2 linked regions of the Constrictibacter sp. MBR-5 genome follow. The protein of the gene in region 1 interacts with the protein of each later gene in a pairwise test. Links are inferred from orthologs where the notes say so. Each region holds a gene or a part of one and is shown in the gene's direction. Other genes may lie near its edges. The genes, in order: uvrB and uvrA.

Evidence for each region.
Region 2: the proteins of uvrB (region 1) and uvrA interact in binary tests that used the Escherichia coli proteins (3 or more experiments, as listed by UniProt). The link is inferred for Constrictibacter sp. MBR-5 from one-to-one orthologs.

The regions. Positions count from the first base shown.
Region 1 is NZ_JBEPTK010000033.1:7,008-10,317, forward strand. Bases 289-3,285 are described here. They hold uvrB (excinuclease ABC subunit UvrB), read left to right. Parts: upstream 289-690; coding sequence 691-2,880; downstream 2,881-3,285. Other genes in these bases: ABIE65_RS27415 (thiamine pyrophosphate-dependent enzyme), read left to right, coding at 289-450; ABIE65_RS27425 (hypothetical protein), read left to right, coding at 2,986-3,285. In the rest of the region: more of ABIE65_RS27415, read left to right, coding at 1-288; more of ABIE65_RS27425, read left to right, coding at 3,286-3,310. UniProt on the Escherichia coli protein: The UvrABC repair system catalyzes the recognition and processing of DNA lesions. A damage recognition complex composed of 2 UvrA and 2 UvrB subunits scans DNA for abnormalities.
Region 2 is NZ_JBEPTK010000001.1:585,072-588,827, forward strand. What follows is about bases 261-3,703. They hold uvrA (excinuclease ABC subunit UvrA), read left to right. Parts: upstream 261-623; coding sequence 624-3,503; downstream 3,504-3,703. Other genes in these bases: ABIE65_RS02760 (ArsC family reductase), read right to left, coding at 3,510-3,703. Also shown: more of ABIE65_RS02760, read right to left, coding at 3,704-3,756. UniProt on the Escherichia coli protein: The UvrABC repair system catalyzes the recognition and processing of DNA lesions. UvrA is an ATPase and a DNA-binding protein. A damage recognition complex composed of 2 UvrA and 2 UvrB subunits scans DNA for abnormalities.

The DNA.
Region 1 (3,310 bases):
GGTGCAATGGGCAGCGTCGCCTCGACCGCCCTCGGCCTGGCGGTGGCACAGCCGGAACGGCGCGTCCTTGCCCTCACCGGCGACGCGGAGCTGCTGATGGGCATCGGCTCGCTTGCGACCATCGGCGTACGGCGGCCCTCGAACCTCGCCATCGTCGTGCTGGACAACGGCCGGTTCGGCGAGACGGGCGGTCAGGTATCGCACACCGCCGAAGGCACTGACCTCGCCGGGATCGCAGAGAGCTGCGGCATCCGCCACGTGCACCGTGTCACGGACATGCAGGGGATCGAGGGGTTGCGCCAAGCCCTGCACGGCGGTGAGGGACCGATCTTCGCCGTCATAACGGTCGACGCGCACATGCCGCCCGTGGTCATGCCGATCCGCGACGGCCTGACCGTCGCCCGCCGCTTCCGGGAGGCGCTGCTCGGCCACGACGCACTCAAGGTGTAAGCAATCGCAGCAGACTGCCGGCGGGGCGTCGCGATCGTCCCGCCGGCCGCGTCTCAGTGCTTGCCGACGGCGTCGCGAACGGCGCTGCGCTTGGAGTGCTGCGCGCCGGCGCCGAGTTGGAAAAAGGTCAGGGCGTCGAGGCGACGACATAACCCGCCGCCACAACGCCGGTTCCCGTGCCGCTCCGGCGCCGTCTTCCGGCCCCTTTAACGGCGGAGCGGCACGACCGATATTGACGCCATGTCCCAGCCCGTCCTGACGATGATGGATGCCCTCCCGACACGGCGGCCGCCCCTGGCGCCGGACGAGGACTTCGGCACGCCCCTCAAGCTCGTCTCCGAGTACGAGCCCGCCGGCGACCAGCCGAAGGCGATCACGGAACTCGTGGCCGGGCTGAAGGCGGGCGAGCGGGATCAGGTCCTGCTCGGCGTCACCGGCTCCGGCAAGACCTTCACGGTCGCGCACGCGATACAGGCGCTCGGCCGCCCGACGCTGGTCCTGGCGCCGAACAAGACGCTCGCGGCGCAGCTCTACGCGGAGATGAAGAGCTTCTTTCCTGAAAATGCGGTCGAGTATTTCGTCTCCTACTACGACTACTACCAGCCCGAGGCCTACGTCCCGCGCACCGACACTTATGTCGAGAAGGAATCCTCGATCAACGAGGAGATCGACCGGATGCGTCACTCGGCGACGCGCGCCCTGCTGGAGCGTCGCGACGTCGTGATCGTCGCGTCGGTTTCGTGCATCTACGGTATCGGCGCGGTCGAGACCTACTCGGAGATGACGGTCAACGTGAAGGCCGGCCAGAGGATGGAGGTGCAGTCCTTCCTCCGCCGCCTCGTCGAGTTGCAGTACAGGCGCAACGAAGCGAGCTTCCAGCGCGGCACCTTCCGCGTGCGCGGCGACACGGTCGACCTCTATCCCGCCCATCTCGACGATCAGGCCTGGCGGATATCCCTCTTCGGCGACGAGGTCGAGGCGATCCACGAGTTCGACCCGCTGACCGGCGAGCGCACCGGCGAGCTGAAGTCGATCCGCATCTATCCGAACTCGCACTATGTGACGCCGAAGCCGACGCTCATCCAGGCGATGAAGACGATCAAGGCGGAACTCGGCCCCCGCCTCGCCGAACTGACCGCCCAGGGCAAGCTGCTCGAGGCGCAGCGTCTCGAGCAGCGGACGACGTTCGACCTGGAGATGATGGAGACGACCGGTTCCTGCGCCGGCATCGAGAACTACTCCCGCCACCTGACAGGCCGCAAGCCGGGCGAGCCGCCGCCGACGCTGTTCGAATACCTGCCCGAGGACGCCATCCTCGTCATCGACGAGAGCCACGTTACCGTTCCGCAGATCGGCGGCATGTACAAGGGCGACTATGCGCGCAAGTCGACGCTCGCCGAGTACGGGTTCCGCCTGCCGTCCTGTATCGACAACCGCCCCCTCAAGTTCGACGAATGGGAGGCGATGCGGCCGCAGACGATTTTCGTCTCCGCGACGCCGGGCCCGTGGGAACTGGAACGGACCGGCGGCGTGGTCTCGGAGCAGGTGGTGCGCCCCACCGGTCTGATCGATCCCGTGACGATCGTGCGCCCCGTCGAAGGTCAGGTCGACGACCTGCTGGCCGAATGCCGCGAAGCCGCCGCCAAGGGCGAGCGGGTGCTGGTCACCACCCTCACCAAGCGGATGGCGGAGGACCTGACCGAATACATGCACGAGGCGGGGATCCGCGTCCGCTACATGCACTCGGACGTCGATACGCTCGAACGGATCGAGATCATCCGTGACCTGCGCCTCGGCGCCTTCGACGTCCTCATCGGCATCAACCTGCTGCGCGAAGGCCTGGACATCCCGGAGTGCGCGCTCGTCTGCATCCTGGATGCGGACAAGGAAGGCTATCTTCGTTCCTTCACCTCGCTGATCCAGACGATCGGCCGCGCCGCGCGCAACGTCGACGGGCGCGTCATCCTCTACGCCGACCGCATGACCGACAGCCTGACGCGCGCGCTCGCGGAAACGGAGCGGCGCCGCGAGAAGCAGCAGGCGTGGAACCTGGCGAACGGCATCACGCCGCAATCCATCAAGAAGAACATCTCCGACATCCTGTCGAGCGTGTACGAGCGCGGCGACCACGTCACGGTCGCGACCGGTCTCGGCGAGGACCAGGCGATGATCGGCCACAACCTGCAGGCGACGATTGCCGAGGTCGAGAAGAGGATGCGCGCCGCCGCCGCCGACCTGGAGTTCGAGGAGGCGGCACGGCTGCGGGACGAACTGAAGCGCCTGCAGGCGATCGAACTCGACATGGCCCCCTCGGCCGACGGCGCCCCGAAGGGCCGCGCCAAGACGGCGATCCAGCAGATCAGCCAGGGCTACAAGGGCGGCGGCCGCCGCGGCGGCGCGAGCAAGAGCAAGGGCCGACGCCCGCGCTGACCCGGTCCTCGCGGTCCTCTCGGGTCGCTCTTGCCGCCGACGAGCGAGACGCTCACCATATCCGCGACGTTCGAACGGCATGCGGGTCCGATGGTGACGGGCGGAATGGAGAAGCAGCCCGGCCCCGGTCCCCGGACCGGCACATGGCTCGCGTTCCTGCAGGGAGTCATTCCGGTCGTCAGCGCCGTCGCCGCCGGCCTCTGGGTCGCGGCGACCTACCTCCACGACCAGCGGCAGCAGGCGGCCGGGCGAGAGGCGCTGCTGGTACGACAGCAAACCGAACTGGAACAGCAGAACCGCATCCGCAGCTTCGAAGCAGGGGGACGCTTCCGCGACAAGCAGTTCGATTTGTACATGGAGACGGCTGCCGTGGCGGGCCTGCTGGTCACCGTCGATCCCGCGGCCGCCGAATGGCGTGCCGCGGCGCAAC
Region 2 (3,756 bases), on another replicon or contig:
AACGACCTTATTGGCGATGATCGGCATCGTTTCTCCTAGTTTGGCAGCAAAGACAACGTAATTGCGACCATATCAGCGCAGACTTGTAATAACAAAACCAGATCTCCCGGAAGTTCTGGCCGCAAATTGACCAGCTTTGGTTCTGCGACTGACACACGATATTCTGTAGGAGGGGCGAACAGATTCATGCTGGCACAGGATACGCGGGCTCCGGTCGTGGCCATGCGAGAACGAGAGGGGTGAGGCGGCTTCGCTCTCTCGCTCTCGTCGAGATCTTCGACAAATGCGGAAAGATCGGACTGTAGCGCGCGAGAGATCCCCCACCGCCTTGAACATCAACATCCCAGGCAAGCCGCCGGTGATCAGGCCAAAGATCGCCCCGGCAGCTTTACCGAGCATGGTGCGGCCTTCGACATCGAGACCCCGTATGATCCCCAACACGCGCTCCCTCGCAACCGCAGCGCCGCAAACTCAGAGGGTCGCACGCTCGATGCTGAGACAACGTTAATCGGCCCCTCCACTTCGAATGGTCCCCTTTTGTTCTTTTTTCCCGCTTTTGCCCCGGCCCTCGCCGCCCTATCTTGCGCAGTCTCGGCACCGTGCTTCGAAGGCGTTCCCCGCCCATGACCTCCAAGACCGACGGCTCCCGGATCGACGGCCCGAAGATCACGGTGCGTGGCGCCCGTGAGCACAATCTGAAGAACGTCGACGTCGAACTGCCGCGCGACAGGCTGGTCGTCGTCACCGGCATGTCCGGCTCCGGCAAGTCGACGCTCGCCTTCGACACGATCTACGCCGAGGGCCAGCGCCGCTATGTCGAGAGCCTGTCGGCCTATGCGCGCCAGTTCCTGGAGCTGATGCACAAGCCCGACATGGACTCCATCGAGGGCCTGTCGCCGGCGATCTCGATCGAGCAGAAGACGACCTCGCGCAACCCGCGCTCGACGGTCGGCACGGTCACCGAGATCCACGACTATATGCGCCTGCTCTGGGCGCGGGTCGGCGTCCCCTACTCCCCCGCCACCGGCCTGCCGATCGAGAGCCAGACCGTCTCGCAGATGGTCGACCGCGTGCTCGCCATGCCGGAGGGCACGCGCCTCTACCTGCTGGCGCCCATCGCGCGCGGCCGCAAGGGCGAGTTCAAGAAGGAACTGGCCGAGCTGCGCCGCAAGGGCTTCCAGCGCGTCAAGGTCGACGGCGCCATGCACGAGATCGAGGAGGCGCCGAACCTCGACAAGAAGCGCAAGCACGACATCGAGGTGGTGGTCGACCGCATCGTCGTCCGCCCCGACATCGCGACGCGCCTCGCCGCGAGCATCGAGACGGCGCTGGAACTGGCCGACGGCATCCTCTTCGCCGAGAACGCCGACGGCGGCGAGATCACCATCTTCTCGGCCAAGTTCGCCTGCCCGGTCTCCGGCTTCACCATCGAGGAGATCGAGCCGCGCCTCTTCTCCTTCAACAACCCCTACGGCGCCTGCCCGGTCTGCAGCGGCCTTGGCTCACAGAAATATGTCGACGCCCAGCTCGTCGTACCGGACGAGCGCCTGTCGCTGCGCGACGGCGCCGTGGCGCCGTGGAAGAATTCGAGCTCGCAATATTACGACCAGACGCTCGACAGCCTCGCCCGGCACTACCGCGCCAGCATGACCACGCCCTGGCGCGACCTGCCGGAGGAGCTGCGCCAGGCCGTCCTGTTCGGCTCGGGCAAGGACCCGGTCGAGATGACCTACAATGACGGCCTGCGCAGCTACACGGTGAACAAGCCGTTCGAGGGCGTCGTGCCGAACCTGGAGCGGCGCTGGAAGGAGACCGACAGCGCCTGGCTGCGCGAGGAGCTGGAGCGCTACCACAGCGCCGCCCCCTGCGAAGCCTGCGGCGGCCACCGCCTCAAGCCCGAGGCGCTGGCGGTGAAGATCGACGGCCGCCACATCGGCGAGGCGAGCGAACTGTCGGTCGCCGACGCCCAGGTCTGGTTCGCCGCCCTGAACGACCGCCTCACGCCGAAACAGCTCGAGATCGGCACGCGCATCCTGAAGGAGATCAACGAGCGGCTCGGCTTCCTCGTCAATGTCGGGCTCGACTATCTCAGTCTCGCCCGCGCCTCGGGCACGCTGTCCGGCGGCGAGAGCCAGCGCATCCGCCTCGCCTCGCAGATCGGCTCCGGCCTGACCGGCGTGCTCTACGTCCTCGACGAACCGTCGATCGGCCTGCACCAGCGCGACAACGAGCGCCTGCTCGCGACCCTGGAGCGGCTGCGCGGCCTCGGCAACACGGTCATCGTGGTCGAGCACGACGAGGACACGATCCGCGCCGCCGACTGGGTGATCGACATGGGCCCCGGCGCCGGCGTCCACGGCGGACAGGTGGTGGCCGAGGGCACGCCCGCCGACATCATGGCCTCGCCGCAGAGCCTGACCGGCCAGTACCTAACCGGCGTGCGCCGGATCGAGGTGCCGGCCGTGCGGCGCAGGGGCGACGGCCGCGCCATCACGGTGCGCGGCGCGCGCGAGCACAATCTGCAGGGTATCGACGCCACCTTCCCGCTCGGCACGCTCACCTGCGTCACAGGCGTATCCGGCGGCGGCAAGTCGACGCTGGTCATCGAGACGCTCTACAAGGCCGTCGCCAAGCGCCTGCACGGCGCGCGCGAGCATCCCGGCGCCCACGACGGCATCGACGGCCTGGAATATATCGACAAGGTCATCGACATCGACCAGTCGCCGATCGGCCGCACGCCGCGCTCCAACCCCGCCACCTATACCGGCGCCTTCACGCCGATCCGCGACTGGTTTGCCGGCATGCCGGAGGCCAAGGCGCGCGGCTACAAGGCCGGCCGCTTCTCCTTCAACGTGAAGGGCGGCCGCTGCGAGGCGTGCCAGGGCGACGGCGTCATCAAGATCGAGATGCACTTCCTGCCCGACGTCTACGTCGAATGCGACGTCTGCAAGGGCAAGCGCTACAACCGCGAGACGCTCGACATCAAGTTCCGCGGCCGTTCGATCGCCGACGTGCTCGACATGACCGTCGACGAGGGCGTCGAGGCGTTCCAGGCCGTCCCGTCGATCCGCGACCGCCTGACCACCTTGCAGCAGGTCGGCCTCGGCTACGTGAAGATCGGCCAGCAGGCGACCACCCTGTCGGGCGGCGAGGCGCAGCGCGTCAAGCTGTCCAAGGAACTCGCCCGCCGCGCCACCGGCCGCACCCTCTACATCCTCGACGAGCCGACCACCGGTCTGCATTTCGAGGACGTGCGCAAGCTGCTGGAGGTGCTGCACACCCTGGTCGAGCAGGGCAACACGGTGCTGGTCATCGAGCACAGCCTGGAGGTCATCAAGACCGCCGACTGGATCGTCGACCTCGGCCCCGAAGGCGGCTCCCGCGGCGGCCGCATCGTGGCCTCGGGCACGCCCGAGGACGTCGCGGCTGTAGCGGAGAGCCACACGGGGCGGTTCCTGGCGCCGTACCTGCGCACGAAGGGGAAGCGCAAGAGGGCGTCCTGAGGGCGCCTACTTCAGCGCCGCCTCGTAGTCCGCCGGCCTGAACCCGACCAGCAGCCGCCCCTTCAGGTCGAGCACCGGCCGCTTGATCATCGAGGGCTGCGCCAGCATCAGGGCCAGCGCCTTGGTCTCGTTCAGATCCGCCTTGTCCGCCTCCGGCAGCTTGCGGAACGTCGTGCCCGCGCGGTTCAGCAGGGTCTCCCAGCCGACCTGCCCGGCCCACCCCTCCAGCGTCGGTCGGTCGATCCCCGCCGTC